Regions from separate parts of the Halobacillus sp. ACCC02827 genome, predicted to be linked through region 3. Evidence: riboswitches for the same ligand, from Rfam matches in the RefSeq annotation. Region 3 holds a riboswitch; each other region holds the start of a gene.
What was found. A riboswitch is a leader RNA that binds a small molecule or an ion and turns the genes downstream of it on or off. The one in region 3 is predicted to bind S-adenosylmethionine.

Region 1: another riboswitch for S-adenosylmethionine. It lies ahead of metE (5-methyltetrahydropteroyltriglutamate--homocysteine S-methyltransferase); the one in region 3 lies ahead of QRD89_RS13745 (methionine ABC transporter ATP-binding protein).
Region 2: another riboswitch for S-adenosylmethionine. It lies ahead of QRD89_RS17610 (O-acetylhomoserine aminocarboxypropyltransferase/cysteine synthase family protein); the one in region 3 lies ahead of QRD89_RS13745 (methionine ABC transporter ATP-binding protein).

Annotation. Positions count from the first base shown of each region.
Region 1 covers NZ_CP128168.1:638,274-649,139, forward strand. The annotation lists gene QRD89_RS03260 (ATP-dependent helicase) at 1-257, shown strand, start outside; gene QRD89_RS03265 (DUF7305 domain-containing protein) at 335-1,789, opposite strand; gene QRD89_RS03270 (prepilin-type N-terminal cleavage/methylation domain-containing protein) at 1,795-2,217, opposite strand; gene QRD89_RS03275 (type IV pilus modification PilV family protein) at 2,214-2,645, opposite strand; gene QRD89_RS03280 (hypothetical protein) at 2,817-2,954, shown strand; gene QRD89_RS03285 (cryptochrome/photolyase family protein) at 3,038-4,567, shown strand; gene metE (5-methyltetrahydropteroyltriglutamate--homocysteine S-methyltransferase) at 4,614-6,914, opposite strand; cobalamin riboswitch at 7,061-7,244, opposite strand; SAM riboswitch class I at 7,299-7,402, opposite strand; gene QRD89_RS03295 (FAD-binding domain-containing protein) at 7,572-9,065, shown strand; gene QRD89_RS03300 (ABC transporter substrate-binding protein) at 9,208-10,143, shown strand; gene QRD89_RS03305 (FecCD family ABC transporter permease) at 10,209-10,866, shown strand, end outside.
Region 2 covers NZ_CP128168.1:3,332,722-3,343,587, reverse strand. The annotation lists gene QRD89_RS17620 (hypothetical protein) at 1-642, shown strand, start outside; gene metX (homoserine O-acetyltransferase MetX) at 750-1,805, opposite strand; gene QRD89_RS17610 (O-acetylhomoserine aminocarboxypropyltransferase/cysteine synthase family protein) at 1,837-3,510, opposite strand; SAM riboswitch class I at 3,625-3,734, opposite strand; gene QRD89_RS17605 (DUF2188 domain-containing protein) at 3,882-4,079, shown strand; gene QRD89_RS17600 (NAD(P)/FAD-dependent oxidoreductase) at 4,167-5,393, shown strand; gene QRD89_RS17595 (hypothetical protein) at 5,424-5,876, shown strand; gene QRD89_RS17590 (TetR/AcrR family transcriptional regulator) at 6,161-7,006, opposite strand; gene QRD89_RS17585 (efflux RND transporter permease subunit) at 7,127-10,252, shown strand; gene QRD89_RS17580 (NAD(P)/FAD-dependent oxidoreductase) at 10,378-10,866, shown strand, end outside.
Region 3 covers NZ_CP128168.1:2,582,325-2,593,190, forward strand. The annotation lists gene QRD89_RS13715 (cysteine desulfurase) at 1-43, opposite strand, end outside; gene sufD (Fe-S cluster assembly protein SufD) at 45-1,352, opposite strand; gene sufC (Fe-S cluster assembly ATPase SufC) at 1,372-2,157, opposite strand; gene QRD89_RS19285 (YuzK family famiily protein) at 2,393-2,545, opposite strand; gene QRD89_RS13730 (carboxymuconolactone decarboxylase family protein) at 2,760-3,125, opposite strand; gene QRD89_RS13735 (MetQ/NlpA family ABC transporter substrate-binding protein) at 3,191-4,021, opposite strand; gene QRD89_RS13740 (methionine ABC transporter permease) at 4,046-4,714, opposite strand; gene QRD89_RS13745 (methionine ABC transporter ATP-binding protein) at 4,707-5,732, opposite strand; SAM riboswitch class I at 5,812-5,920, opposite strand; gene QRD89_RS13750 (TlpA family protein disulfide reductase) at 6,118-6,537, shown strand; gene QRD89_RS13755 (hypothetical protein) at 6,530-6,841, opposite strand; gene QRD89_RS13760 (thioredoxin family protein) at 6,946-7,260, opposite strand; gene QRD89_RS13765 (toprim domain-containing protein) at 7,271-7,618, opposite strand; gene gcvH (glycine cleavage system protein GcvH) at 7,738-8,121, opposite strand; gene QRD89_RS13775 (arsenate reductase family protein) at 8,205-8,564, opposite strand; gene QRD89_RS13780 (acyl-CoA dehydrogenase FadE) at 8,704-10,485, opposite strand; gene QRD89_RS13785 (acetyl-CoA C-acetyltransferase) at 10,503-10,866, opposite strand, start outside.

The DNA of each region.
Region 1 (10,866 bases), 1.7 Mb from region 3:
ACGTCCGCAGAATCATCCAGCCAGGGGGTTCGACTGTTAAAAAGAGACCGAAGCATGCGGACGTTGACTTATCCGATGAGCGGCTGCTTACGCTTGATGAGGTCGAGATCGGCAGACGGATTGTTCATAAGAAATTCGGGACAGGGATCATCAAGGCTTATGGAGGAGATCAGATCGGAATTGAGTTTCATAGCGCTGGTTATAAAGAGCTGATGCTTGCCTTCTGTCTGGAGAACGGGCTCCTGCAGAAAGAATAGGATTCCTTGTACTCACCTTAACCGTTCGACAGCAAAGGAAAGAAGCAGAGAGGAGTATCTCTGCTTCTTTCTTTTTATTAAGCTTCCCTTACAGGGCCGGCAGTGAGGAGATCGTCCGGTGTCTTCTTGTCTCCATCCGGTACGAACGGGATGGAGGGAATGTCGAACGGTTGATATTCCACCGTCCCCCCTCCGTCTGAACGGTACGTTTTCGATAAGATAGAACCAAGGACCTTACCCCCGCCGGTTATCCGGAAGTCCGCATGAGGAGCATAGAGGAGGGACGCGTAAGCTCTCGCTCCCCCGGAAATGATGAAGCTTCCGCCTCCGGTAAAAATATGTCCCTGAAATCCGCCGCCTCCGGTCAATTCTATATCCGCTGTTTCCGCATAGAGAGAGCCGAAGATTTTCTGGCTTCCTGCCAGTTTAATACGTCGGGCTTCGTCGGAATCAGCGACATAAACACCGAGCTGCTCAATGGAACCATTTTCGTTGATGGTGCTGCCGGAACCCATCGTAAGCGCATCTTTCACATATAAAGTCAGTTTCCCTGTGCCGGTTATGTTTATATGTCCGTTCTTTACGTTCAGGTGGTCGACGACGATAGCTTTGTCCGTGTCCCCGACATCAATGGTCAACGTGTAGTTGCTGTTAAGGATGATTTCCTTGAAGTGGATATCGTTTGTTAGATGGAGCGTGTATCCATCAGAAATATAGTTGTCGATTTTCAGCTTCCCGTCCTTGATGACGTCATAGCCGTTCCATTCGGTCTTTTGAAGACGTTCGTCATCAGGAACCGGATAGTCCGGATAGACCGGGAAGGGGGGCAGCTCGAACGGAACGTGCGTATTAGTCGGAATCGGTGGTGGAATATTCATATAGGCAGGAGCATTGACTGCTTGATCTTCTGCGCCTGATGGAACGTAAATGTCTCCGGTTACGCTCGCCCCACCATTAAAGGACACGGTGTTTGCCGCTTCTGAATTCGTTCCGATATTCCCTTCAACAAGAGCTCCGCCGGATAAGGTAATCGTTTCTTCTGTGAAGACGGCCATCGCGTTCGGTACGGTCATGCCGCCTTTTTCCTGCCATTGGATGTGAACCGACTGGGTGACTGTCCTCGTCCGCGCCCCAATCCTCCCTGTCGATGTGATTTGGTAACTTCCAGGGTTATTTTCCTGGTCCCTGGTTATCGTGACTTCCGCTTCCGGCTGTTTCCCAAAAGCAGGTGTGAACGATTGAATATCGACGGTCCCCAGCACCTTCTCTTCTAATACTTCGTAGAAAGAACGTTCGTCATCAGCGTCAGCGTACGATAAATCGACGGCTTCCTCCATATCTTGCAGCCGCTGGACCGCTCCTGCTTCCGCGATGTAATAAACAGACTGCTGGTCCCGCTCCGTCGAGCTGATCTTGGTATTGCCTGCAACAAGGCCGAGCAGACTCAAACCGAGGATCGAAAGGATCATCAGAACCATCAGGACAAACACGAAGATCATTCCTTGTTCATTGGTAAATCGTTTTCCATTCATAATGGTTACTCCCTTATATACAGAGCGGTTGTCAAAGAGGTCGTTTTCCCTTGTCCGTTGGATGTGCTCTCGATCGTGATACGGATCTGGTCTCCGTTTTTCTCCAGTTTGAAAGAGTCGATGTTCTGTGCCAGGAGGGAATCATCCTGTAACAATTCGGAACCGTTCAGTTCAAAAGTGGACGAATCCGTCTTCAAGCGCTCGTCCGTTATGCTTACCTCGTTGGTTTTACGAACCGCCTTGGTAATGGCATTCATCGCATAGCGTACATCTGCTTCATGATCGATCTGTTTTGTCTGCACCTCATATTGATGTTGGCTTGTGAAGAAGATGTTACTGATCAAGAGGAGGAGGATGCCTGCCAGACTCAAGGCTGCAAGCAGTTCTACAAGCGTGACACCGTCTTCTTTCCGAAAAAAGGACTTCATGCCTCTGTCTCCCATCGGTAGATCGTCTCCATCTGCGCTTCCAAATCCTGCTTGTCGGAATTCTGGAATACCTTCACGATTATGGTGGACAGCCCGCCATCCGGTTTCGTCAAAGTCAGCTCTATGTAATAACCGTCAGCGGCTTCTTCCATTTGAAGTGTCTTTTCTGTTTCCGCCATGCGCTTCATAGGGGCGAGCGCCGTTTCTACCTGTTGGAAAGGAATCGATGTACTTAAGTGATAAACATCTTCCATCTTCTTCTGTGCTATATAAGTCGCATCTAGCATGTTTGATGATACGGAAGAGGACCGTTGAGATTGGGTGAACAAAGGGAAAGCAACGATTAATACGATGAATAGGATGGTCATAGAGACGACGATTTCAAGAAGGGTGACACCACGTTCTGATTGGAGTGCTTTCCACTTCATTTACCCGGCCTCCTTTTTGATTAGACTTTTAAGAGTATAGTACCATATTTTTGTTTTGGTGAGTGGTTTTAATCTGTTTCATTGGATCTTTAGATTCAGGCATATAGTCTTTGTTCTACATGTATAATATCGAGAACAGCAGCGGAGATTAACAGGAGGAGGTGATGAGCGGTGTCGGAGGAACACAAATCTGTAACAAGCTCCGGAACGGACATCGAGAAAGTCAAACGTCTTAATGCGGAATCCGGGCGGTCCTACAATGAAGTGAAACAGCTGCTTGCAGAGCGGATGCAGTCGGAAAAAGAGTGAAATCCCTGTCGTTGTGACGGGGTTTTTTTATGGGAGGATTCACAACGTACCTTTTGTGGTACTTATCTTTCAGAGGTGATGAGATGAAGACGAGGTGGATTTTCGGAAATCAGCTGTGTCATCAGCTGCCTTTATTGAACGAAGCGGACAAGCAAAACGACGTCATTCTGATGGTTGAAGCGAAATCGCGTTCCCTTTGGCAGTCCTACCACAAACAGAAGCTCGTCCTGATCTTCTCCGGCATGCGCCACTTCGCAGAAGAGTTGGAGGAAAAAGGCTTCACCGTCGATTACCGCAAAGCGGAATCTTTTACGGAAGCTTGGGAAAGCCACCGGGAGCGCTACCACCCGGATGAAGTACACGTAACTACCGTAACCGATCACAGGATGAAGCGGGCGCTGAAGAAATGGGAAAACAATCTAAACGGCGAGGTAGCGGTTCATTACCATTCCGAGAAGCCGCTGTTCCTGCTCTCAGAAGAGGAAGCAGTCGACCGGCTGAAAGGCGAAGGGCCGTGGAAGCAGGACGCTTTCTATAGAAGGTTAAGAAAAGAAAGAGACATATTGATGGAAGATGGGAATCCTGTCGGCGGCAGGTGGTCGTTTGACCAGGATAATCGGAAGCCTGCGGATGAAGATACGGATTTTGTGAAACCAAGGACCTTTCGTACGGATGACATCACGAAACAGGTGATAAAGGAAGTGGAACGGGATTTTGGTGATAACCCCGGGAATCTCGATGCATTTCCATGGCCGGTGACGCGTAAGGAGGCGTTGAAGAAGCTGAATCAATTCATCGATGAGCGGCTCCCGACATTCGGAACGTATCAGGATGCCATGCTGGTGGATGATCCGTTCATGTCCCATTCACTGCTTTCTTCTTCTATTAATATAGGGTTTCTGAATCCTGAGGAAGTAATTGAAAAGGCAGAAGCTGCCTATGCTGCAGGGGAAGCACCGCTGAACGCCGTGGAGGGCTTCATCCGCCAGATACTAGGATGGCGGGAATATATGCGTGCTGTGTATGTGAAGAAAATGCCCGGCTACGCTTCTGTAAACGAACTCGGTCACGAGGCTGAACTACCGGCATTTTTTTATACAGGAAAGCCGAAAATGAAATGCATGGAACAAGCGATCCGTCCTGTGATCGATGTAGGTTACGGCCATCATATCCAGCGGTTGATGATCATCGGGAATTTCTCCAATTTGTTCGGTATCTCTCCGCAGGCGGTATCGGATTGGTTCAATGAAATGTATGTCGATGCCTATGACTGGGTTGTCCTTCCGAATGTGCTCGGCATGGCTCTTTATGCTGATGGAGGATTGCTGTCGACGAAGCCGTATGTTTCTTCAGGGTCTTACATTAAGAAAATGAGTAATTACTGTAAGCATTGCGAGTTTAACGTCAAGCATCAAACAGAAGATGATGCCTGTCCGTTCAACGCGATGTATTGGGATTTCCTGGACAGGCATGCCGATAAGCTGCAGGATAATCCAAGAATGAAATTGATCTACAGTCAATGGCAGAAGCGGGAGGAAGAGAAGAAAAAAGAAATTAAGAAGAAAGCAGCGTCCCTTAAGCAGCAGCTGACGAAAGGGACACTTGAGGCATAACCAAACGGCACACCGATGGAAGGTGTGCCGTTTGGTTTCTTCTATATTATTGGTGAATGGTTGTCTTTTGCTGCTCGCGTATGTTTTGAGCAGCTTGCTGCATGTGATGAAGGGAAGCAAGTGTTTCCTTGATCCCGCGTGTCTTTAATCCGCAGTCGGGATTGATCCAGAACTGGCGTGGATCGAGCACTTTCAGAGCACGACGGATGCTTTGTTCCATTTCTTCCACACTTGGAATCCGCGGGCTGTGAATGTCGTAAACGCCGAGTCCGATACCTTTATCGTATGCGAACGTTTCGAAAGCTTCAATCAGTTCCCCATGGCTGCGGGCAGTTTCAATGGAAATGACGTCCGCATCCAGTTTGTCAATCGTGGCAATGATTCTGCCGAATTCCGAATAACACATGTGCGTATGGATTTGCGTTTCATCTGCCGCTGCAGCGGTCGCAAGTAAAAAGGCGCGGACAGATTGGTCAAGGTACGTCGCTTGTTTATTGGATTTCAGCGGCAGCCCCTCACGTAGTGCCGGCTCGTCTACTTGAATCATTCCAATGCCTGCGTCTTCTAAAGCACGGATTTCCTTTTGGAGAGCAAGAGCAATTTGTTCCGTAACCTCTGCAAAAGGGATATCCTCCCGCACGAATGACCAATTCAGGATGGTAATCGGCCCAGTCAGCATCCCTTTGACCGGTTTGTTGGTCAATGACTGTGCATAAGCGCTCTCTTTCACCGTCATAGGAGCCGGTAGAGATACATCTCCGAATATAATGGGAGGCTTCACACAGCGGGAGCCGTAGGACTGCACCCAGGCGTATTCCGTAAAGGCGAAACCGTTCAGCTTCTCACCGAAATATTCTACCATGTCATTCCGCTCGAATTCGCCGTGAACAAGGACGTCGAGGCCGACCTCTTCCTGGTTGGCGATCCATTCGGCCGTCCTTTCCTTTACGAATGCATCGTATGTTTCTTCGCTCCATGCACCTTTTCGGAAGTTGGCGCGGGCCTTTCTGATTTCTGTCGTCTGGGGCAGGCTGCCGATCGTCGTTGTCGGGAGCAGAGGCAGAGCGAACTTTTCCTCCTGTACCTTCTTTCGATTGGAAAATTCGGAGGCACGGGACGGATGTTTGTCTTTCCAACGTTTTACTTCCTGCTGTACGTTCTCGTTCGAGCGGCCTTCGGAATCCGCAAAGGACCTCCAGTTCCGGGAATGTTTCTCCACCTCCGGCAGGATGATTGCTTTTCCTTGATTGACGCCCTTCGTCAGAAGAACCGTTTCTTCCAGTTTCTGATCAGCGAAGGCAAGGACCTGTTTCAGGTCAGATGCCAGCTTCGTTTCCGATTCGGTCGTCACCGGCACGTGAAGCAGGCTGGTGGAAGGCTGGAGAATCAAGCGGTCTTCCGGCACGATCTTTCTGACAGCATCCGTGATCTGCCATGTGTGTTTCCAATCGTTTCGCCAGATGTTTCGGCCGTTAATCACTCCCGCCGCCAATACTTTATCGTTCGGAAAGCCGTGTTCAGCGAGCTGGGACAGGGTTTGGCCATTATCATCCACGAAATCAAGGCCGATGCCATCTACAGGAAGTTGAATGACGGAATCATAAGCTTCCACCGCTTCAAAGTATGTTTGAAGCAAAAGCTTGATGCCGCTCACTTCTTTAGAAATGGTCTCATAAACCGATTGAACGAAGCGGAGGTCTTCTTCCGATAAGTCAGTAACAAGAATCGGCTCATCGATTTGAACCCAAGCTGCTCCTTCTGCGGCCAATTCTTGAAGCACTTGTATGTAGAGCGGTACCAGTGTCTGCAGCACTTGTTCGAACGGCTGCTTATCAAAACCCTTGGCAAGCTTCAAGTAGGTCACAGGCCCTAGCAGCACCGGTTTTCCATCAATGCCGAGCTGCTCCTTCGCCTCTTTATAATAGCGGAGAGGCCTGTTCTCCAGAAGCACCGGTTTTGTATCCTTTTCAATTTCCGGGACGATATAGTGATAGTTGGTATTAAACCATTTTGTCATGGAGGAGGCTACCGCTGATTCTGTGCCACGGGCGATGTTGAAATACGTTTCCAGTGAAGTAGGTTCCGTATCCTGAAAACGCTTGGGAATGATCCCGAACATGATGGATGTATCCAGAACGTGGTCGTAATAGCTGAAGTCACCGACCGGAATCAAATCGAGCCCTGCTTCTTTTTGTTTCTTCCAATCCTTGTGTCGGAGGGCAGTCAGTTCTTCCACAAGCTCCTGTTCTGTCGTATCTTTCTTCCAATAGCGCTCCAGAGCTTTCTTCCATTCCCGTTTCTCCCCGATACGCGGGTACCCAATTGCTGAACTTCGTGCTTGTTTCATTTCCCATTCCTCCTGCAGTTGTTTTTCAATCCAATAAAAAAATCTCTCTTACCTACAAAGAGAGACGACGGAGTGACATGGGAAGGATACGTCGAAAAAAGGGTAGACGAATCCCGTTGTCAACACCTGCCTATTCCTCGTAGGACCTAGTGCGGGTTCCAGAGGCAGGTCTCCTGACTTATGATCACGGCGGGCTGCGCCTTCCCATCGACTATGATAGTGGCTGCTGCAGCTCCGCTCCCAATTACAGTGGCGGGACCGTGCCGGATTTTCACCGGTCTTCCCTTTTAAGCCGGGGGACACCCCGGCACCTGTGGAACAGATTATTCAGTTGAATAATAAAAAAAGAACCTCTTGTATGAGAGGTTCTGATTGTACGGACCTCTCTTATCTTTCAGAGCATCTGCTCTGCTGGAATTAGCACCACAATCATATCGATCGGTTGCCGGGTTTCGTAGGGCCAGTCCCTCCACCACTCTGAATAAGAGATTGCTATTGGATTGATTACAAGCATACTAGCATGAGAAAAATAGGGTGTCAATCCGCTCTTCTACAATTTTTTCTAGAAAAAGGATAGAGAGGGGCGAGTATCAACGGGTGAAAAAAATCTATCGAAAAGGTAGAATGTAGGGTATTACTACTCGGGAGCTGGTTATTTTGTTGCGTGTCGTCTGGTTCAAGCGGGACCTTCGTCTCCATGATCATGCACCATTATATAATGCGGTACAGTCGGGAGACATGGTGCTTCCGCTTTACGTTGCAGAACCTTCCATCTGGCAGGGGCAGGAGCTGTCTGCCCGCCATTATCAGTTTGTGAAAGAGAGCCTCCATGATCTGCAGAAGGAGTTAAAGCAGAGAGGCGGTCGGTTATTCGTCGCTGTCGGGGAGATGGAAACAGTGCTGGAAGAGATATACGAGACATATGGTCCGTTTTCTCTGCATGCGCATGAAGAAAATGGAACACCGGTCACGTTTTCAAGGGATCAGAGAGTAAGGTCGTGGATGAAGCAAAAGGGGTTAACCATGAAAGAAGATCAACCATTCGGAGTCTTCCGTGGCTTGAACTCAAGGGACGGATTTTCTGAGCGCTGGGAACAGTTCATGAAGCATCCGGTCTTTCCTGTACCGGAAAAAATCCCGTGCGTCCCGGAAAAGGAATCCGTGTTGACGTTGAATCTGGACCAATTGGACTCGCTGTATGTCGGAGGTTCGACGCTTGATAAAGGACAGAAGGGAGGAGTGGAAGAAGCACATCGGACGTTGGACAGCTTTTTGAAGGTACGCTTCCATTCCTATTCTTATCACATATCGAAACCACTGAAATCAGCACGATCTGGAAGTCGTCTGTCTCCATATCTTGCCTGGGGAAACATATCCCTCCGCTTCGTTGTCCAGCAGACTTGGATGAAGATCAGGGCATGCAGCGATGCCGGAGAAAGAAAGCAGCTGGAGAATTTCTTGTCCCGTCTTTACTGGCACTGCCATTTCATCCAGCGTTTGGAGGATGAGCCCGCAATCGCGGAAGAGTCGATGAATCCTGCTTTTGATCAAGTGTACGAGGAATGGAATGAAGAAGCATTCCGCCGCTGGTATCAAGGAAGTACCGGATTCCCGATGATCGATGCCGCCATGCGTGCCCTTCATGAGACTGGCTGGATCAATTTTCGTTCCCGGGCGATGGTCGTTTCCTTTGCCTGTCATACATTAAGACTGGATTGGCGAAAACCGGCCCGTGCACTGGCGGGGTTGTTCCTCGATTATGAACCGGGAATCCATTACAGCCAAATGCAGATGCAGGCTGGTACGACAGGTTTCCATACCATCCGAGTCTATAATCCTGTCAAACAGGGACTCGACCACGACCCGGGCGGGGCTTTTATCCGGACTTATATTCCGGAGCTTCGCGGCATTCCTGCGTCTTTCATTCACGAGCCATGGAAGCTTCCTTCGTTTGCCTCCTTGGAATATCCGGCTCCCATGATCGATATCCAAGCAGCAACGAAGAAAGCACGGGATACCTTATGGGCTGTGAAGGAGTCGCAAACAGCTGAAGACGAGGCTGGCAAACAGCTTAGGAAACATGGATCTCGCAAGGGTGTAAGGAAAAGAGAGACGGTGGATTCGGAGCAGCTTTCCTTTGATTTATTCTAAGCGGCCTTTTAAGAAAGCGGCCGCTTTTTTGTTCAAAAATTTTCCTAAGGAAGCTTTTCAACGGTGGGAATTACTGCTACAATTAACGAAGTTAATTAAGAATGATTATCATTATAGATGTTGGAAGTTGGAGGTAGTCAAAGTGAAAGCAACGAAGTTTTGGTTAGTTACTATTTTTTGTATCGCCGGTTTTGTTCTTGCTGGATGCGGCGCTGAATCCGCAAATCAGGAAGATCAAGGAGATTCGAAGGAAGACACAAGAACGATTGAACATCAGCTGGGAAAGACGGAGATAGAAGGAACTCCAGAGCGTGTAGTTGCTCTCGAATTTTCCTTCGTCGACAGCTTATGGGAGCTTGGTATGACACCGGTTGGAATCGCTCATGAGAACGATGACGATGTGGAAGGTTTGCTTGGTGAGAAAATCGACTATACATCTGTCGGAACTAGACAGCAGCCAAGTTTGGAAGTGATCGCTTCGCTGCAGCCGGACTTGATTATCGCCGATGAGAATCGTCACTCCGCGATATACGATCAGCTGCAGGAAATTGCACCGACGATTGTGTTAAAGAGCAGGAACTCTACATATGAAGAGAATCTGGAATCGTTCTCAACAATCGGTAAAGCTGTAGGCAAAGAGAAGGAAGCAGAGGAACGTCTCGAGGAGCATAAGAAGACGATTGAGAGCTATAAATCAGAAGTCGATCCGGACGAAGACAGGGAAATTATGCTCGGCGTCTTCCGTTCTGATTCTTTGAGTGCGCACGGGGCGGAATCCTTTGACGGCCAGCTCTTGAGTCAGGTCGGTATTCCGAACGCCATCAAAGATGCCAAGGAACCGACAGTGAAAATCACCCTGGAACAGATGGTGGAATGGGATCCGGATGTCATCTTCCTGGTGGAAGCAGATGAAGCGCTTCTGGAAGAGTGGAAGCAGAACCCGCTATGGAACAACATTACGGCCGTGAAGAACGGAGAAATCTACGAAGTCGATCGTGCTTTATGGACGCGCTATCGAGGCTTAAAGTCAGCGGAACGGATTGTAGATGAAGCGACGGAAATCCTGTATGACAAATAGGCAGCGGGAGGAAAGCCAGATGTTGTGTCTGGCTTTTTTCTTTGTATAGATTGGAGGAATGGAAGATGGAAGGTATCCATGACCGCCCGTCCGGAAAGAGAGTCAGCCTGACGGTGGGGCTATTGCTTGTCCTTTTGATTGGAGGAGTAGCGCTCAGTTTATTCACTGGACTTACGAAAATTGATGCCGGAACCATAATAAAGCAATGGTGGCAGGGGGAGGAAACGAAAGAGCTGCTCGTTTTCCAGACGCTCAGGTTTCCGAGAGCGGTACTCAGCGTCGTGCTCGGAGCGAATCTGGCTGTAGCAGGTGTCATTATGCAGGCGATTACGAGAAATCCGCTGGCATCTCCACAAGTGTTCGGTGTAAACGCCGGAGCATCGCTTGTCGTTGTGGCCTCCATCGTTTTCCTTCCGTCGATCGGAAGCACAAACCTCGTTTATTTTGCCTTCGCAGGTGCCTTGTTCGGAGGTTTCGTCGTCTTTTCCTTTTCTTCTTCCCGGGGGATGACCAATGTCAAGATTGCTCTTGTAGGTATGGCTGTTCACCTGCTGTTCTCTTCCATGACAAAAGGGTTGATTATTTTCAATGAAGAGATATCCGATGTACTCTCCTGGCTGTCCGGTTCCATCAGCGGAGCATCCTGGGGAGACGTCCGCGTGATCCTGCCATGGTCGATCATCGGTCTTGTCGCAGCGTTTCTTCTGTCACGCTCCCTGTCGA
Region 2 (10,866 bases), 750 kb from region 3:
GCCAATGCCAACGAGGATAAGGACGGGAAGCAATCAACTAAAATGCCTATCTATGATGTAGATATTGAATCGGATGTAGAAGATTATCAGGATTACCACATCTCCATCCAATATCCTGATACCCCCAACAATCAAATTGACCAAAAAATTACGGATTATGTGAATCAGCGTAAAGCCATGTTTAAGCAGAAAAGCTATTTGAGTACACAAGAGCAGGAAGTGGATCAGCCTACGGAATTGCAAATAAACTTTGAAGTCATCCATCAGGACCATCGTTATTTTAATGTGCGCTTTCTTGAAACGATGAGGATAGGATCAGAAGAGCCCATCGAAATGCAGACCGTTTTGAATTTTGATAAGAAAACGGGCTCTGCCATTGATATGGAGAAAATATTTAAAGCGGACAAGGATTATTTAGGTATGGCGGAAAAGCTTGCACGCGAGGAGCTGGACGACGAATCTGTTCAGATCGATCCTCGAAACCTGGCCTTGTCAGACAAAGGAATCCTCTTGTACTTGGATCAATCGAAGGAAGACTGGCCGGATCATCTGCTTCTGAAGAGGAAAGAAGTAAAGGAATGGCTGAAGGAAGAGTATCTGGAAAACCTCGGACAGAATCAAACAGCTGAAGGGAAGCAGTAAGCGAAAGAGTCTTTTCCCTTAATGGCGAGGAGCTTTAAAAAACTGTCAAGAAACTCAGTAAAATAACAAGCGGAAGAGGCCGGATGTGAAAACATCCGGCCTCTTTCTTATGTGTCTAATTTTTCTTTAATCCATTGCCCCCATCGTTCGAACTCGACTAAAAACCCATCATGGCCGAAATCAGTCGTCACATGATAATGCTCCGCTTGGGGTGCGAGAGCAGAGAAGCGGGCGATTAAACTTTCCGGATAAAGGAGGTCATGTTCGAAACTGATGGTATAAATAGGTGCTTCATAAAGGGCGGCTGCTGCTTCCCATCCTCCTCGTTTTTTTCCAATATCATGGTTATTCATAGCTTCAAGCAAGTATAAATAGCTGTTGGCATCGAAACGTTCTTTGATCTTGGCTCCCTGATGATCGAGGTAGGACTGGATATCATAACGATCTTCTTTGGCCTGTGATCGGTCGAACCGCTGCTGAAAAAGTGTACCACTGCGGTATGTGACCATTCCGGTCATGCGGGCTATTTCAAAACCCTGCAGAGCTGTATTGGATTCGTAATTTCCTCCATTGAATGCGGGATCGGAGCATATGGCTTTTGATCCTATGTGGTTGAAGGCAATCCCGTAATCGCTCAAATAAGGAGTGGCTGCGAGAATAAACAGCTTCTTCATAAAGGTCGGGTACAGCAGACCCCATTCATATGCCTGCATACCGCCCAGTGATCCCCCGACGACTGCCTCTAACTGCTGAATACCCAGTCTTCTAAGCGCTTCAAATTGGGCGTTAACCATGTCCCGGATGGTAACAGGTGGGAATGTTTGTTTGTATTCCTTACCGGTGTCAGGGTTTATGCTCGCGGGTCCTGTAGAACCGTGACATCCGCCGAGCACGTTGAAGGTAATGACTTGATAGTGTTTCGTATCGATGGGACAGTCGTCTCCGATCAAGCCAGCCCACCAGCCAGGTTCTTCCTTTGATCCGACTGCCAATTGGTTTCCCGTCAACGCATGGCAGACTAAAATGACAGGAGCATCCGCTTTACCATAACGCTCGTAAGCGAGTTCTACATCAGTCAGCCGATCTCCTGACTCTAATTCCAAAGGACCAATGGAAAGGACTGGACTTTCTGTTTCCTGGCTGACTGGGTTTTTCAATGACATGAACGAATTCTCCTTTCCGTAATGCTTTCGATTAGACCGATTGTAGAGAGGAGGAGATGCTTTTTCCTGTACGAACCGCTACGACAGCGTCATATATTCGTATACCGGAAATCGTGGTTTCCTCATCCTCCGCTATTGCCTCATTAATCCACAAAATTCCGTGCGGCTGCTGCTCGATAATCGGTTCATCTGTGTTCAACCGGTCAAAATGAAGGATATCCACATAAGTAGGTGCCTCTTCTTCTGAGGATAGATCCACAATCGTATAGCCGAGTTGAGCAAGTCTGTTTACATCCTCCGGAGAAGGACTTGTGGTAAACCCGATCGTCCTTTTCCTCAGTTGGCCTTCTGAACGATCCAAGGATGATTGTAGAATCGGCAGTGCTGGATGGTTCCTGTTTTTACTTGCCGACCCAGCACCTGTAGCTTGGCGGATGGCAGCATCCAATTCATCAATCAAGTCATCAACCGACTCCAGGCCTACAGACAGACGCACGAGCTCCTCGGTGACGCCCGATTTCTTCAGGTCATGCTCGTTCAACTGTTGGTGTGTGGTGGATGCGGGATGAATAATTAACGATTTTGCATCGCCGACGTTAGCTACATGGGACCACAATCCGATGTTGTCTATCAGTGTACGACCAGCTTCCCTGCCGCCTGAAATACCAAAAACGACGATGGAGCCGTGGCCGTAATGGAAGTACTTCTCAGCAAGGGGGTGGGTAGGATGATCGGGTAATCCCGGATAACGCACCCACTCGACTCCTTCATGTTTTTCTAAATACCTGGCAATCTCGAGTGCCTGATCCGCATGCTTTTTAATTCGGAGATGCAGCGTCTCCAACCCTTGCAGCAACAGGAAAGCATTTTGCGGGCTTAGGCATGCCCCGATATCCCGGAGAAGTTGGACGCGGAGTTTAACCGCGTAGGCTGCGGGACCGAGATCGGCGTAGCGGATTCCATTGTAGCTCTCATCCGGAGTTGTAAATCCAGGGAACTTCTCGTGGTCCCAGTTAAAACGGCCGCTGTCAATGACGACACCGCCAATCGTCGTGCCGTGTCCCCCGATCCATTTCGTAGCGGAGTGGACGACGATATCCGCGCCCCATGCGAAAGGTTGGCATACATAAGGGGTGGCAAAGGTGTTATCGATAATAAGTGGGATGTGATGACTGTGGGCTACAGCTGCCACTTTCTCGATATCGAGAACATCCAGACTCGGATTTCCAATCGTTTCCGCGAAAATAGCCTTTGTATTTGAGGTAATGGCTGCTTGGAAGTCGTCATGGCTGCTGCCTTCAATGAAACGAACATGGATTCCATACCTCGGAAGGGTATGGACGAAGAGGTTGTATGTGCCGCCGTAAAGGTTGGAGGAAGCCACGATTTCATCTCCGGCCCCTGCAATATTCAAAATGGCGAGTGTGATCGCTGACATTCCGGAAGAAGTAGCTACAGCTGCGGCTCCGTCTTCCAATAAAGCCATCCGCTGCTCGAAAGCATCCACGGTCGGGTTCATGATCCGCGTATAAATGTTTCCCGGTTCTGCAAGGGCGAACAGGTTCTGAGCGTGGTCTGTGTCTCGGAAGACATAAGAGGTCGTTTGATAAATCGGCACTGCGCGGGAACCGGTAGCCGGGTCTGGCTCCTGTCCGCCGTGTAACAACAAAGTCTCTGGACCGTACGGGTGGTTAGGGAAAGTCATCAATCATTCTCCTCCTTGGATTGTTGTTCCTAGGAACCTCTACCTTGGTGGCGGAAGGCAAACGAAAAGCCCTCTTCTGTAAGAAAGAAGAGGGCTGTATGTACGGATTACCTCCCCTTATCTTTCAGATCACCGGATCTGTAGGATTTAGCACCTTTTCAAGTCTTTGCTTGATGGTTGCCGGGCGTCGTAGGGCCTAGTCCCTCTGCCGCTCTCGATAAGAGTGTATTCGATTAGTCTGACTTGTTTGAAATTATATACGTGTGCCTGTGCAATGTCAAACCCTTTCTCCGAGGTCTTTGATGTTTGAGTATGCATCCAGCTGGGAATGCTCTTACTACATTCAAAAATAGTAGAGGAGTGAAGATAGAATGAAAGAATATAGTGTAGTCCCAAATAAAGACGTAACAGGCTGGTTTGTTAAAATCGAAGACGTGGCTCCGACAGATCTTTACGATGAACGTGATACTGCCATCGAAAAGGCTGAAGAAATGGCGAAAGGAAACTCACCAAGCAAGCTTTCCATTATGAATCAGAATCACGAAGTAGAAGAAGAGCGCACGTACTAATACATGACTCCCGGAAACGGGAGTTTTTTTATGTTATGAATCTGGTAGAGTGGAAGCAGGATTAGTAGAAAAGAAGAGGGGATCTTTATGGACAATCGCTATGATGTGGTCATTGCAGGTGCACGGGTGGCAGGCGCGAGTTTAGCAGTTCTGCTTGGAAAACTCGGAAAAAAAGTACTTCTTATAGATAAAGCTCCTTTCCCGAGTGATACGTTATCAACTCATTATATGTCGCATACCGGTTACTTAGAAGAACTCGGCATTTTAGACAAATTGCTGGCTGGCGGCCTGCGGAAGGTGGATCGGATGAGGACACATATCGGTTCCAGTTACATAGATGGCCCGAGGTCTGCCTACACGGTCATACCAAAGCGTGACCGCCTGGATATGCTTCTTATAGAACGCACCTTCCTGTACGAGGGAGTAACCTTTCTTTCAGAGACAGCTGTGCGGGAGGTTTTGTGGGATCAAGACCGCATGGTAGGGGTGAGGATAAAAGGGAAAGGGAGAGAGAAAGAGGTGTATGGTGATTTAATTGTCGGAGCAGATGGTAAACATTCGACGATCGCCCGCCAGGCAGGTGCGGAAGTGTATCACGATACACCGCCTCTCAGACCAGTGCTGTACGGATATTTTGAGGGAATTCCCCCTTTGGAAACGCCTACTACGGAAATATTTCTTCATGAAGGAAGAATCGGCTTTTTGTTCCCAATGGAACAAGGAAGAGATTGTATCGGTCTTGAGGTTCATCCGGATGAGTTTAAAACTATGATGAAAGATTCCCCCGAAGCGTTTGTCCGTATGTACAAGCAGCTGTATGGAATGGAAAAGCGGTTGGAGAATGCCCGTTTGCAAGGAAGTATCATCGGGACCTCAGGGGTGCCTAACTTTTTCCGTAAACCTTATGGAAACGGATGGGCCCTGATCGGCGATGCAGGTCACAGTAAAGACCCAAGTACAGGACTTGGTATTAATGATGCTTTCATGCAGGCGTTTCTGCTCGCAGATGCGTGCATGCGGATCGATGCAGGTGATGACAGGGAAGTGGTCATGGAAGCTTTCCAGAAAAAGCGGGATAAACACCTCTTCCCGGGCTTTCAGTTGACGCTGGATTATATCCACTCGTTAAAAAGGTTCTCGAAGAATGAACTTGCCCTGTTTCAAGCGATGGCTGCCAACCCGATGGTATGGAACAAAGTGGCGCCGAAATTGGGGGATTATTTGAGAGAAGGGACCAGAGACTTTCCTCTGCTTTACCAATCTGTCGAAATGGAAGCGGAAGCATTCGGATATGACAAGGATTCCTCTCCCTGACGGCGAACTATATAAAGAGAGGTGATGGGGATGGAATGGACGAAAGAAACCGCATATGCAAAGCTGCAAGAGGTTTATACAGATAAGGTCATGCAGGAGGAGAAGCGGAGAGTGTTCCAACAAGTTTACCGGCACCTTCGTGAACATTTGGATGATCTATGTGTCAGTCATGGTTTAAAGGAGCAGGCGGAGAAACAGCTTGGATTCTTTAAGGAATATACGTTCATGCCGGGAGATAATCTGTTTCAATCCATGCGTCACGTTTTTCTGTTGGCAAGAGGCGAAAGAAAAGAGGAAGAGGCAGTGACCAGGCAGCACTTGGAACGGATCTATCGCGCGCTTTATCAGCCGGCAGGTTTGAAGAATCCATATATCCCGGATTCGTTTTGGGATACACCGGTCGGGGTAGCTTGTCTTGTTGCGGAAGAAGGAATTGAAGCGGCTTATCCTGTGCTCGATCAAATCATGGAAGCGGAGAAATAAAACCAAAGCCAGTCACATTTGTGACTGGCTTTGGTTTGCTTCCGCAGTGGTTTTGGAGTCGGTGTGCTCCGGGCTTTCCACGGGACGTCCAGTGCTCCTCGTAGCTTTTCTCTATCAGGGACCTGTCTGTTTCCGCTGTTCCTGTTGCCCATTTTCATGTCCCAAGATTGTCCTACTATAAGTCAATGAACGAGAGAGTGTTTGAACAAGAAACGTTTTTACATATGCGGAGAGGATTATTGTTCTATCTTTATCCTCTCCAGTTTCCACACAGGTTTGTAATCTTAGATTCTGTAGAAAAGGCGGAGCTCCTGCAGGAACCCCTTATAATCCTCGAGGGGTTCTAAATTGGCAGAGAGAGCTTTCAAAATGGCGGGACGTGGCTCCTCCCGTTTGATCTCTTCCATCAATACAGTTAACGTATCCGCTGTATCGCGATCTGCCTCTTTTTTTCTGGTCTTTAATTCTTCCAGGAAGACCTTTTTACGATTGTCTGTAAAAGCATCCGGCAAAATGTTCTTAATAAAGGATTCGTTGATGACTGGTTGGTCATTGTGCTTCTCGAACCCTTCCACTATATAATCCGCGTATCTTAACATGGAACGCGAAATCGCTTCATAGTCTACGTCAGCTGCTTCAATAATAATTAAATCCATATAACCCTTCAGTATTCCCTGCATTAACAGGCTGACTTCCCAGAGGATATCCTCTTTGTCTTCTCCGTAGATTTTCCTTAGATGGTAATGGTAGAAGAGGTAGGATTGAAGTCGTGTTTTATTGATGAACTCCTCAATATTGTCATTGAACGGAATGGCCTGCTCGCGGATCTGCATTATTATGAAATCTCTGTGCGCTGCTAACTCTTCATAGGTGACCTGCATCTGTTTCAGGAAGGTTTGGCGGGCATCTAAATTTAATTCATTAATGCTGTCGATCTTCCCTTGAATCTGATCATAGTAATAGTGGAAAATGTCCATCAGCAAGGCGTCTTTTGACTTGAAGTGAAGGTAGAATGCACCTTTCGATATTCCGCATTGTGTAGCAATTTCCTGTACTGATGTCGAGCTGAACCCTTTTTTGGCAAACAACTTGATTGACTGTTCAATGATATAGGTGGACTTCGGTTCCATATATGTTTCGCTCCTTTGACGTTGAAAAAAGGTGGACTTCCCACTTGACCATGACTGTTCGGTCATATATATTATATTGGTGAGTGACTGAACGGTCAAATGGAAGGGGAGAGTTCTTTTATGAAAAAAATCATCGATTTTTCGATGAATAACAAATTCGCTGTTTGGCTCATGACAATTCTGATTACAGCCGCCGGACTGTATGCGGGATTGAATATGAAGTTGGAAACCATTCCAAACATAGAGCCGCCGATTATAACAGTGACTACTACTTACCCGGGTGCGACACCCGAAGAAGTGGCATCCGAAATATCAGAACCACTGGAGCAGCAGGTCGGTAACTTGAGTGGTGTAAAGACGGTAAGTTCGACCTCCTATCAGAATGCATCTTCACTTCAGCTGGAGTACAGCTTTGATAAGAGCTTGGACGAAGCGGAAGACGAGCTGCAAGAGGCAGTTGCGGATGTCGCCCTGCCTGAGGATGCTCAGGAGCCGTCCGTGTCCCGCTTGAACTTCAATGCTTTTCCTGTCGTAAGCTTCAGTGCCATCGATAAAGATGCCTCTTTGGAAGAACTGACGCAGGAAATGGAAGACACTGTCGTACCGGCACTTGAAGGTCTGGAGGGAGTTGCAGATGTTCAAGTTTCCGGACAACAGCTGAAAGAAGTCCGTATGACACTGGATGAGGACGCGCTTGCAGAACGCGGTCTTGATTCAGAGACGATCAAGAACTTGATACAAGGTTCGAATGTCAATTTCCCATTAGGGCTGTTTACGTTTGATGATTCACAGAAATCTGTCGTTCTGGATGGCAGTGTAGCCAATATAGAAGAATTGAAAGAATTAGAGATTCCTGCTGTACCTGCTTCTGGAGGCGGGGAAGCGCAGCAGGCCCCGGGCGGCCAGAACAGCCCGACAGGCACCGGTCAGGCACAAACGACTTCTTCCATCCCGACAGTAGCACTTGGAGACATCGCTGATATTGAAGTCGTTGGAGAAGCGGAATCCATTTCCAGAACCAATGGAGAAAATTCTATTGCTGTTCAAATCGTCAAGTCGCAGGAAGCGAATACAGTTGATGTCGTAAATGCGGTGAAAGCAGAGACAGAAGACCTCCAAACGGAATTGGACGGAGTGGAGTTTATTTATTCCTTCGACCAAGGAGAACCGATTGAAGAATCTGTCAGCACGATGCTGAATAAAGCGTTGTTTGGTGGAATCTTCGCTGTCATCGTCATTCTGTTGTTCTTAAGAAATATTAAAACGACTATCATATCCATTATTTCGATCCCTCTATCCCTGTTGATCGGGATCATTATCCTTAATCAAATGAATATTACGCTGAACATCATGACGCTTGGAGCTATGACGGTCGCCATCGGACGTGTCGTCGATGATTCCATTGTTGTTGTAGAAAACATATACAGGCGAATGTCTCTGCCTGGAGAATCATTGCGGGGCAAAGCGCTGATCAGGGAATCGACAAGAGAAATGTTCATGCCGATTCTTTCTTCGACGCTCGTAACCATCGCGGTGTTCCTGCCGCTTGGGCTTGTGGAAGGAACGGTCGGACAGATATTCCTTCCATTCGCTTTGACAGTAGTATTTGCTTTGCTGGCTTCTTTACTCGTTGCTGTCACCATTGTACCGATGCTGTCCCATACGTTATTGAAAAGCGATAAAATTAAGCAACAGCCTCATGAAGAGGGCGGCGGCCGGCTCGCTCGCTGGTATAAGTCAATATTGACCAAGGCTTTGAATCATAAGATCATTACATCGATTATCGCTGTTGCTGTATTGGTCGGGAGCATAGCCTTACTTCCTCTTGTCGGAACGAGTTTCCTTCCGGATCAGGAGCAGAAGATGGTCATCGCGACGTATAACCCGGAACCGGGTCAGACATTAGAGGATGTAGAGGCAGTTGCTGATGAAGCGCAGGACTTCTTCCTCGACCGTGATGGGGCGGAAACAATCCAGTATTCCGTCGGTGGAGAAAACCCAATGAACCCGGGTGCGTCGAATCAAGCGATGTTCTTCGTAGAATACAACGATGACACGGAAGCTTTTGACAAAGAAACGGAAACGGTCATTAAGGAATTAAACGCGAACTCAGATCAGGGAGAGTGGGTAAGCCAGGACTTCTCTGGTACTGGTTCAAGCAGTAACTTGGAGCTGAGGGTATATGGAGAAAATATCGATGAAATCAAGCCGGTTGTGACAGAGCTGGAAGATCTTCTTTCACAAGAAGATAACCTTCGTAATGTCGACTCCAGCCTTTCAGAATCCTACGATGAATATACACTCGTAGTGGATCACGATAAACTGAGTGAACTTGGCGTTACGGCTGCCCAGGTAGGAATGGAACTCAGCCAAAATAGAGAAGAACCTGTTCTGACAACTGTGCAGCAGGATGGAGAAGACTTGAACGTTTACTTAAACGTGGAGGAACCGGAATTATCAACGATAGAAGACTTGACCTCGCGGGAAATTCAAACGCCGCTAGGCCAGACGGTTCCGGTTTCTGAAGTGGTTGAAGTGGAAGAAGGAACGACTGCGGATACGATTACTCGTCGAGACAATCGTGTGTATGCGAGTGTCAGTGCAGAAATTACGGTAGACGACGTCGGAGCCGTTTCGGGTGACGTTTATGACAAAGCACAGGATATCGATACACCGTCCGGCGTAGAAATCACCCAGGGCGGAGTAGCCGAAGACATTGCTGATTCCTTCTCCCAACTAGGATTGGCCATGCTTGCTGCCATTGCAATCGTCTATTTGATTCTGGTCATCTTCTTTGGTGGAGGACTTGCGCCGCTTGCCATTTTGTTCTCGCTGCCATTCACCATCATTGGAGCGGTGCTTGGGCTGCTTATCAGCGGAGAAACCTTGAGTATTTCCGCTATGATTGGAGCACTCATGCTGATTGGTATCGTAGTAACGAACGCAATTGTACTAATTGACCGTGTCATCCATAAAGAGAAAGAAGGATTTACGACACGCGAAGCCTTGATTGATGCAGGTGTGACAAGACTCCGTCCGATTCTGATGACGGCATTAGCCACGATCGGCGCGCTGCTTCCGCTTGCGCTTGGTTTTGAAGGCGGTTCGATCATCAGTAAAGGGCTGGGTGTGACGGTAATCGGAGGTCTGGCAAGCTCGACGCTGCTGACACTGTTGATTGTTCCGTTGGTTTATGAGATTTTGTCTAAATTCCGCAAGAAAAAGCGGGTAACAGTAGAAGAGTAGGCGACTTCCGTACTATGTCCCTTGTTGAATAGTAAGTGGTAAAATAAGAACATCCTTGGATTGTCCGGGGGTGTTCTTTTTTCATGAAAGAGCATTCTACGAAAAGGAATATGGAGGTGGCTTAATTGGATCACTATGAGATTACGATCGTCGGTGCAGGGCTTGCTGGTATTACGGCAGCCAGAAGGTTTAAAAAACAAGGCCGGGATAATTTCGTTCTTGTAGATAAAGGAAGAAGTGTCGGCGGACGTCTCGCTACCCGTCGTGTCGCTCAGGGGAAGGCGGATCACGGCGCCCAGTTCTTCACAGTGAGGACCGAAGAGCTGGAGGAGGAAACGCAGGAGTGGCTCGATGAGGGGTGGGTGAAACGTTGGTTCGGGGAGGACTATCCTCGCTACACAGCAGTCGATGGAATGAACGGGTTAGCCAAACAGCTCGCCCAAAATATCCGTACTTCCTTACATACGAAGGTCGTCAAGCTGATGGAAATAGACGGCGGCTATCGTTTGTTTGGGGAAGATGGCGCAGAATGGCAGTCCGACAAAGTTCTGTTCACAATGCCGGCTCCGCAGGTTGTGGAGTTGATACGAAACAGTAATCTTGATATGGATCCT
Region 3 (10,866 bases):
GATGCAGAATAGGAAATTCCTCGCGTATGGCTTTGACATCCATGTTAATTTACTTTCCTTTCAATCACTTGCTGAAGTTGACGCTTCACAGCTTCTACAGGCAGCTGGTTTACCACCGGTGCAAGGAACCCGTGAATGATCAAACGCTCCGCTTCGAATTTGGAAATTCCGCGGCTCATCAAGTAATACAACTGCATAGGATCTACGCGGCCAACGGAAGCTGCGTGTCCTGCCGTTACATCATCTTCATCAATCAAAAGAATAGGGTTGGCATCTCCACGGGCATCTTTACTGAGCATAAGGACACGTGACTCCTGCTCTGCGTTGGATTTGCTGGCTCCGTGTTCAATCTTACCAATTCCGTTAAAAATAGCGGATGCTTTATCCTTCATCACTCCGTGCTGAAGAATGTAGCCGTCTGAACCTTTACCGAAGTGTGTGATGTTTGCTGTAAAGTTCTGCTTCTGATCTCCGCGGCCGATTGCTACCGTTTTGGCATTGGAGTGGGAGTTATCACCAATCAGGTGGGTGATATTTTCGGAGACAGTATCCCCTTCATTCATTTGACCCAACGCCCACTCAATGACGGCATCCCGATAGGCAACACCGCGGCGGTTTGCATAAACGGTTGTTCCTTTGTCGAAGTTATCCACTGCACCATACGATACTTTCGCACCGTCCTTGGCAATAACTTCCGCTACAATATTAGCAGATGTCTTCTCTTCTTTATTATGAGAGATGTAGTTCTCCACATACGTAACAGAGCTGTTTTCTTCAGCAACGACAAGAATGTGATTGATTAAGGAAGCTTTTTGGTCTTCCTGCCAGAAAATAGCTTGAATCGGTTCTTCAATCTGTACGTTTTTCGGTACATAAAGGAAGATACCACCGTTCATTAGCGCTGCATGAAGGGCTGTCAAACGGTGCTCATCGACGTGCACCGCATCATTCATATAATACTTTTCCACGAGCTCTCCGTGTTCGCGCAGAGCTGTAGCGATGTCTGTAAAGATAACTCCCTGTTCTTTCAGGTTTTCATCAATCGCAGCATAAGCCACTGTATGATTACGCTGAATGACAAGGTTTTTAGGCGCTTTGTCCTGATCCATGAAATCTTTTATCTCCACCGGAAGTTCATCGAGCGAACCGATCGTTTCACTTGTTACGTGATGATCGAACTCGGTGAAGTTCCATTTAGAGATATTTGTCTTATCCGGCTTAGGAAGCGGAAGTGATTCTGATTTCTCCAAGGCGCTAAGGCGCAGGTTCTTCATCCATTCCGGTTCCTGAAGACCGTTAGAGAATTTTGTGACATAATCTTTGTCGTATGGTAGTGAGACTTCTACTGTCATGATTACCCTCCTATCTTGATTACGCTTTTTGACCGATTGTTTCGTCTTCGATACCAAGCTCCTGCTTGATCCAGTCGTATCCTTCTTCCTCAAGACGCTGGGAAAGTTCAGGACCACCTGATTTGACGACACGGCCTTGCATCATAACGTGTACTTTGTCTGGTGTGATATAGTTCAACAGACGCTGATAGTGGGTAATGATCAGGCAGCCGAAGGAATCATTACGCATTTCGTTAATACCTTTGGCAACAACTTTCAGTGCATCAATATCTAGACCGGAGTCAATTTCATCAAGGATGGCGATTGCCGGTTGGATCATCATAAGCTGCAGAATTTCGTTGCGCTTCTTCTCTCCGCCGGAGAATCCTTCATTCAAGTAACGCTGCGCCATGTTTTTATCCATTTCCAGCGTATCCATCTTACCGTCCATATCTTTAATGAACTTCATCAGGGAAATTTCGTCGCCCTCTTCTCGGTGTGCGTTGATTGCAGAACGAAGGAAGTCAGAGTTCGTTACACCGCTGATTTCGCTCGGATACTGCATTGCAAGGAAAAGACCTGCTTGAGCACGCTCGTCTACTTCCATCTCCAGAACGTTCTCACCGTCAAGAAGAATTTCACCTTTGGTTACTTCGTATTTAGGGTGTCCCATAATTGCGGAAGCCAATGTGGATTTACCTGTTCCGTTTGGTCCCATGACCGCGTGGAATTCACCACCGTTGATTGTTAAGTTCACACCTTTTAGGATTTCCTGACCTTCAATTTCAACATGAAGATCTTTAATTTCTAACGTTGATCCTGCCATAATGAATACCTCCAGTATCTATTATTATCGAATGTCCTGGTTGATAGGGATCAAAGAACCATTCTCATTTTATTCTCATTACAATCTTATATCATTTAGTATTTGTTATCAACATTTTCCTACTATTGATAATATAGAAGGAACGGACATCCTGAATGACATATTCCCCTCGGTTTCTACATTATTATAACATGAAAAAATCAGGTGACTAAACGGCACCTGATTCCATACTTTCTCATCTATGGAGTTGACGGTCGACCTGTGCGATTATCTTCTTGCTCTCTTCAAAATTACGCTGACGCTGCTCTTCCACCTTCATCCTTGTATCAAGCTTTCTACTGTACTCGGCATAGCTCATATTATGAGCCTGGTGCATGGCTTTTTCCATATCAGCAGTATAATGGAGCTGTAAATCGTCACTAATAATAAATCAACCCTTTCAAGTTATTTGCATTTCCAGATTATCACAAAACGATACCCGGAATAAAATCCTGCCAAACCTTATTTCCGGCCTTGACAAAGCAAATGTTCCAATGAAAGCGTTTATTTTTATTTCAGATGGTCATTTATTCAACATTGGTATCCATTGTTGGATTGTCCCATCAATTGACGTTTGTGGACAAATCTTTATAGGCATCCTGGACAAGCGTAACGGCTTGACTCAGAGCAGCACCGCCACCAAAAGCCGCGGCAACCCCGCACGCTTCCAGAACCTCTTTCTCAGAAGCGCCTTGGTCGACACATCCTTTTGTATGATAAATCATGCAATATTCGTCCTGGGCCACGATGCTGATTCCGAGGGCAATCAACTGCTTCTGCTTTTGAGAAATCTCGCCCTCCTTAAAGCACTCTTCCGTAAACTGACTGAATTGATGAGCTACTTCAGGCATATGCTCCTTGAACAAGCCCATTCCTTCCTTATAATCGTGTAAGTATGTTTCTGTCCATGTTCTATTGTTTTCCTCCATGCGTATAACCTCCCAATAAAATAAGTGACTGCGGTTATTATCCCCGCAGCCACTCGTTTTATCCGTTATTCGCTGTCTTCCTTCACAGGTACGACGGCACCATCGTATTCTTCTTCAATAAACGTTTGAATCTCATCAGAATGAAGCACCTCAACCAATTTCTTCAACGCTTCATTGTCTTTATCATCGCTGTTAGCTGCAATCACGTTCACATACGGGGAATCCGGACTTTCCAAGATTAGAGAATCTTCTTGTGGATCCAGGCCTGCTTCAATGGCATAGTTCGTGTTGATTGCTACAAGAACTTCTTCTTCCCGCTTATACGTTTCCGGAAGGTTGGCTGCATCTACACCGGAATCGAATTTGATATTTTTAGGGTTTTCCACGATATCATCCACCTGGGCATCGACTTTCTCCACGTTTTCGTCAAGCTTGATCAGGCCTTCACGCTCCAAGAGGGCAAGGATTCGTCCATGGTCGGATATAGAGCGGCTCATGACGAGTGTCGTTCCGTCCTCTACATCTTTGATATCATCATATTTCTGTGAATAGATCCCCATAGGCTCAATGTGGATGCCACCAAGGTTCACGAAATCGTAGCCGTTATCTTTCTCCTGCAGTTCCATGTAGGGAATCGTCTGGAAGTAGTTCGCATCGATGTCCCCATCGTCCAAAGCTTTATTTGGAAGGATATAATCCTGGTACGTATCGATTGTCAGCGTAATGCCTTCCTCTTCAAGAAGCGGCTTAGCTTCTTCCAATATTTCTGCGTGAGGAATACTAGTAGCCCCCACCTTAATTTCATTTGAATCACCGGATTCTTCATCAGAAGAACCACAGGCGGACAGGACAGCAACGCACAATAATGCCAGTAAACCAAGTGACCATTTTTTCATAAGTATTTTCCTCCTAAGGTTGTTTTATCTTTTATCCAATCGACGGGAAATGAAATCCCCGATGAATTGGAAGATGAATACGAGCAGAATGATTAATACAGTACAGACGAATACGACGTCGAAATCACTGCGCTGGAAGCCATAAAAGTACGCGAAGTCCCCAAGACCTCCTGCACCGATCGCTCCGGCTACAGCCGTATAGCCGACAAGGGCGATGGCTGTAACAGTAATACCCGAAATCAAAGCTGGCATCGATTCCGGAAGCAGCACCTTGAAGATGATGGTGGAGTATTTCGCCCCCATCGATTTTGCCGCTTCCACCACTCCTTTATCCACTTCCTTCAATGCAATTTCTACAAGACGTGCATAGAACGGAGCACCACCGATGATCAATGCCGGAAGCGCAGCCTGCGGTCCACGGATTGTCCCGATAAGGAAGTCGGTGAAAGGGAAAAGCAACAGAATCAAAATGATGAAAGGTATGGCCCGGAATACGTTGACGACCGAAGCTGTTATACCATTTAAAATCTTGTTCTGCCATAAACCTCCCGGAGAAGTGAGGTACAACAGAAGCCCGAGCAGTAAGCCGAGGATAAACGTCCCGATCACAGATATGATAGTCATATATAATGTCTCATTCGTCGCCGTGATCATATCTTCCATTCTTACGTTTGGAAACAGTTGATTAAACATTCGGATTCACCTCCACTTCTACGGATGTAGATTGAATATAGGAGATGGCCCGCTGCCTCTCACTTTCTTCCCCTTCCAATTGCACGAACAAGGTACCATACGCCCCTTTTTGTGTTTGGGTGATCTTCCCGTGAAGGATATTGACATCCAGCGCAAATTCTCTGGAGATCTCACTGATCAACGCCTGATTCGTACTTTCTCCTACAAAGTGGAGCCGGACGATTTCACCAGACGAATAATGGTCTTTGATCAACTGGAGAGAGTTCTCTTTATCGGGATCTCCCATTACTTGATCAACAAACTTCTTCGTCACCGGTTTTTGTGGACGAAGGAAAACATCGAGCACGTCCCCATGTTCTACAATCTTCCCCTCTTCCATCACCGCTACCTGATGGCATATTTTTCGAATGACGTGCATTTCATGAGTAATCAGCACGATGGTCAACCCAAGCTTTTCGTTGATATCAACGAGGAGGTCGAGAATCGAGTCCGTCGTCTCCGGGTCTAAAGCAGATGTCGCTTCATCGCACAGCAGGACCTTCGGGTTGTTGGCAAGGGCCCGGGCGATTCCGACCCGCTGCTTCTGCCCTCCACTCAATTGGGACGGATATGAATTCCCCCTGCCTGACAGGCCGACAAGATCGATGAGTTCATTGACACGCTTCTTCCTGTCTTCTTTCGGTATCCCTGCTATTTCTAATGGAAATGCGATGTTATCAAAGACGGTACGGGACCACAGGAGATTAAAGTGCTGGAAGATCATCCCGATGTCCTGTCTTGCCACCCGCAATTTATTCTTGCTTAAAGTGGTTAAGTCCTGATCATCGACGATAATACTTCCCTCCGTCGGGTCTTCCAGTCTGTTCAGCAGCCGGATAAACGTACTTTTCCCTGCACCACTGTATCCGATAACGCCATAGATTTCTCCTTTATTGATCGTGACGCTGAGGTCATCCACCGCACGTACTTCACGATCTTTGGTCTGAAAAATCTTCGATAGACCTTTGATAGTAATCATGATGTTTCCCTCCTGACAAAAAAAGCGCTTCTCTGTTCAGGAGAACAGAAAAGCGCACATCTATTGTATTCGCTCTGTTCTCTCATCTCCCAGAATTATAACTCTGCAGGATTTGGCACCTTGTCAAGCGTACGCTTGCCGGTTGCCGGGCATCATAGGGCCAGTCCCTCCGCCTCTCTGGATAAGAGATTCGCTTATTCGCATGTATAATTTTAATAGCACAAGATGGATTGTAGCATCGCACCAAAATTGTGTCAACTGGAAATATTCCGTTTTTCAGAAAAATAAGTCGTTTCCATGTACCTCTCATTGGTCGAAGGACGCGGACAATATGTGGTAGCATGTTGCTGTAAGCTTAGTCCAATCACATAAAGGAGCCGCAGATATGAAACAAGAAGCACCCGACTTCGAATTACCGTTTATAAATAAACAAGGAACTTATCAACTAGGAGAAGATAAAGGAAAAGCCGTCGTTCTGACCTTCTGGGCATCCTGGTGCCCGGATTGCGGAAGGGATTTTCCTTTGAAGGAACAGCTATATCAGAACGCAGATAAAGAAAAAGTAAAAATGCTGACGATCAATGTCACAGGGCGGGAAAGAAGTCCGGAAGCGGGCATCGCTTACACGAAAGAATTCCTCACTCAGCCGACCCTTGCCGATAAGGACAGGACCGTATATGACCTGTTTGGATGCAGAGGAGTACCCTCAACGGTCATCATCGATCAGAACGGGTTTATCCACGAAGCGTTTGGTGATCAAGCTTCCTTTCTCGATATCGCACAGTCCTTGGGAAGAATCATTTAGCAAGAAACATCAGGGATTCCAAATAAAGCACATCAGAGAAGGAGCCGTGAATTCGGATGAGGGAGTCGTCCATCGCCGTCAGCCTTTCCCTGCCGGCAAGCAGATCCTCCATCACAGAATCTTCCACATGGATACAAAGCGTGCCATCATCCGTTCTTTGCACATCAGGACATATCCCCGCCGGAGTGATGAGGAAAGTAAATAAATTATTCTTGGACTGAAAAGCTACATGGATCTCTCTTTCCCGCCAAGATGGAATCAGATCGTTCCTATGGTTCACTTTCTCTATCCAAGTCTTCATCATTTCCACCATCCTAAAACGCCCCCTTTGCTTAGACATTCTTGCAAAGGGGGCGTTTTTCCTGTTTACCAACAAGGCTTTCCTTCGTCATTTCCCGGGAAATTAGCTTATTGTTTTACATATTCAGCTGTTTGTTCATACATATGAGGGACCGATTGAAACGCATACACCTTTTTGACGATTTGTTCGTTCTTCATGATTAAAAGGCATGGAACACTCTCAATTTGAAAACGCTCCATAGCGAAAGGGTTCAAGGAAGCATTCACTTTTATGAATACTTCCTCGTTATACAATTCTTCCAACGTCCTCAGCATCTTTTCTGCTAAATGACAGGTAGCACAAAAAGGGCTGTGAATGAACGACAACGTGTATCGGTCCTGCTTCGACTGCTCGGTCCACTCCTGTGAGTCAAGTTCCTGCACAAGCTTCCTCCTAAATCAGATAAATGGACTTCACTTGAAAGTGGTGGTTCAACAATGCTCGGGCGAGCTCCTGTTCAGGCGTGGCTGCTACTTCCCGGAAGGCTTTATCGATATAAATATGCTCGGCGTGCGGAAGCTCTTCGGTCAACTGCTTCCTTAGTTTGTAGCCCGAATCGTCTTCATCCACTAAAATATATACCCTGCGATCATCCAGGTTGTGGTTGAAAATCATTTCCTCCATCCGCTCGATTCCTAAGGTGCCGTACGTGCAGATGATTTCCACTTCTTCATCCAGCACTTTCTTCAGTTTCTTCTTGTCGGTTATCCCTTCGACAATGACGATTCGCTCTCCATCCATCTGCATCACCTTCTATAAAGAAACAGACCATGCCGGAAGAGACATGGTCTGAACATGATTAAGATCCAACGCGATCATGTCAGACAAGCGCCTGTTCCCACCTGTCCGTACTGAAATAATTAATCTTCGTTGATCATTTCCTTGTATTGTTCCGGAGACATTAGTTTGTCCATTTCAGAAGAGTCATTCGGCTCTACGACAACCATCCATGCCTTTTCATAAGGAGACTCATTGACGAATTCCGGGCTGTCTTCCAGATCTTCGTTCACTTCTACTACTTTACCGCTTACCGGAGCATATAATTCAGAAACGGTTTTAACGGATTCCACACTGCCGAACGGCTCGTCCGCTTCCAGCTCATCTCCCACTTCCGGAAGTTCAACGAATACGATGTCGCCAAGCTCTGCTTGTGCAAAGTCAGTGATGCCGATACGTACTTTTTCTCCTTCGTCTTTCACCCATTCGTGTTCTTCAGAATAACGTAGTTCTTTTGGTAAGCTCATGTAAGAATACCTCCACAATCAAATTATATTTTGTTTATTTTATTACCATAAAAGCAAGAATGCCTTTATTTCCACACATCTGCTCACGAAAGCCAGTTTTCTTCAAACTCTTCCGCTTTGAAGCCGACGGTGACCCGGGTGCCGTCTGTTACAACAGGCCGTTTGATGAGCATGCCGTCAGAAGCGAGCCATTGAATCATCGTATCTTCATCTGCGTCTTTCAGCTTTTCTTTCATGTTCTGCTCTCTATACTTTTTCCCGCTCGTGTTAAAGAACTTCTTGGCAGGTTTTCCGCTTTTAGAGACCAGGTCTTTCAATTGCTCTTCTGAAGGTGGCTCTTCGACAATATGTACAGCTTTATAGTCCACCCCGTTTTCATCGAACCACTTTTTTGCCTTTTTACAGGTTCCGCAGTTCGGATACCAATAGAAGGTTACAGTCATACAAAACGCTCCTTCCTTCTTATTGTATTTTATTCTATCACATTGCCAGGATATATTTCATGGTGATTTTTTTGCACAAAAGAAAAGAACCCTGCACTTCCATCGATCAAGGAAGAACAGGGCGCCTTCTTCACGCAGTTTATACGATATATTTTTCTGCTTCGATCAGAGCTTTAGCAATTTCCCGTTTCTTGGCGATGACATTTGTAGGAGTGTAGCGGGTAAGTTTCCGCAGTGCCCCAAGCATCATTCGTAAAGAATCCCCGCTGTCTGCAGCGATCAGTGTTTCCTTAGCATGTGCTTCTAAACGGTTGAACGCTTCCTGCACATAAACTTGCGTGTACAACAACTTTTGTTTACTATTCTCTTCTCCTACTTTATCCATCGCTTTTTCTGTTCGGAGAACGGCAGATTCCATATTGTATACCTCTCCGACCATATCAGCAATATTCACAAGAACTTCCTGCTCACTTTCCAGCTTCTCCCCAAACTTCTGAGCAGCAACGCCGGCAGCAAGAAGACCGATTTTCTTAGCATTGGCAACCAGATATTTCTCTTGAGCAAGTGGTTCTGTGCCAGGCTCTTCCGGCATCATCGTCATGATTTCTTCCTGCAGCTTCTGTGCTTTCTGAAGCAGCGGCAGTTCACCTTTCATCGCTTTTTTCAGCAGCGTACCGGGAACAATCATCCGGTTGATCTCGTTGGTTCCTTCAAAAATACGGTTGATCCTTGAATCCCGGTAAATCCGCTCTACTTCATACTCAGCCATAAAGCCATACCCGCCGTGAATTTGTACCGCTTCATCAACGGCAAAGTCCAGCAGTTCCGTCGCGAACACTTTGTTCAAGGAGCATTCAATAGCATACTCTGCAATGACCTTCGCTACAGCGGCACCATCCTTCAATTCCTCATCCGATAGTTTGCCCATGCTTTGTTCAAAGAGTCCAACCGTCCTGTACACAGAGCTTTCATTTGCATACGTATTCGCAGCGACGGAGGCGATTTTTTCCTGGATCAACGGGAAACTTGAGATCGGCGTTTTAAACTGCTTCCGCTGTTTAGCGTAAGTGACAGATAACTCGACGGCCCGTTTCGCTCCTCCTACCCCTCCGATTGCCAGTTTGTAGCGACCGACGTTAAGGATGTTGAAAGCGATGACGTGTCCGCGCCCTACTTCTCCGAGAACATTCTCTACCGGGACCTCTGCATCCTCAAGAATCAGTGTTCGTGTAGAAGAACTCTTGATTCCCATCTTTTTCTCTTCCGCCCCCGTTGAGACACCTTTGTAATCTCTTTCGACGATAAACGCAGTAAATTTATCTCCATCGATCTTGGCATAGACAACAAACACATCGGCAAAGGCCGAGTTCGTGATCCATTGCTTCTCTCCATTCAAAATGTAATGCGTCCCTGCTTCATTCAACTTGGCCGTCGTTTTCGCTCCGAGGGCGTCGGATCCGGAGCCCGGCTCCGTCAAAGCATATGCTGCAATTTTATCGCCTACAGCCAGTGCAGGAAGGTACTTTTGCTTCTGGTCGTCGTTACCGAAGAACACGATTGGAAGGGATCCAATCCCCACGTGAGCCCCGTGTGTAATGGAAAAGCCGCCGGCTCTTGCAAACTTTTCTGTAATAAGGGAGGAACTGATTTTATCAAGCTGTAACCCTCCGTATTCTTCCGGGACATCGGCACCAAGCAAACCGAGTTCACCGGCCTTCTTCAATAGAGCTACGGAATGTTCAAACTCGTGATTTTCAAGTTGATCAATTTTCGGAACGACTTCTCCTACTACAAAATCTTCCGTCGTCTTAGCAATCATCAAATGTTCATCCGTAAAATCCTCCGGCGTGATGATATCTTCCGCTTTCAAGTCCTCTACTACAAATCCGCCACCTTTAATCATCTCTTTCAAATCGCTCATTTTTACAGCCTCCCTGATTATATTAATTCGAATACGCCGGCAGCACCCATACCTCCACCGATACACATCGTGACAACACCGAACTGTTCGTTTCTCCTTTTCATTTCATGTATCAGACTGAGCGTCAGTTTCGTTCCGGTACATCCGAGTGGGTGACCGAGAGCGATCGCTCCTCCGTTTACATTCACCTTCTCCGGATCGAGGTCGAGTGCGCGAATCACACGAAGAGATTGCGAAGCAAACGCTTCATTCAATTCAAACAACCCAATATCAGCTAAGGATAAGCCTGCCATCTTCAAAGCCTTCGGTACCGCTTCCACCGGTCCTACCCCCATAATTTCAGGTTCGACCCCGGCAACGGCAAAAGACCGGAACTTCACT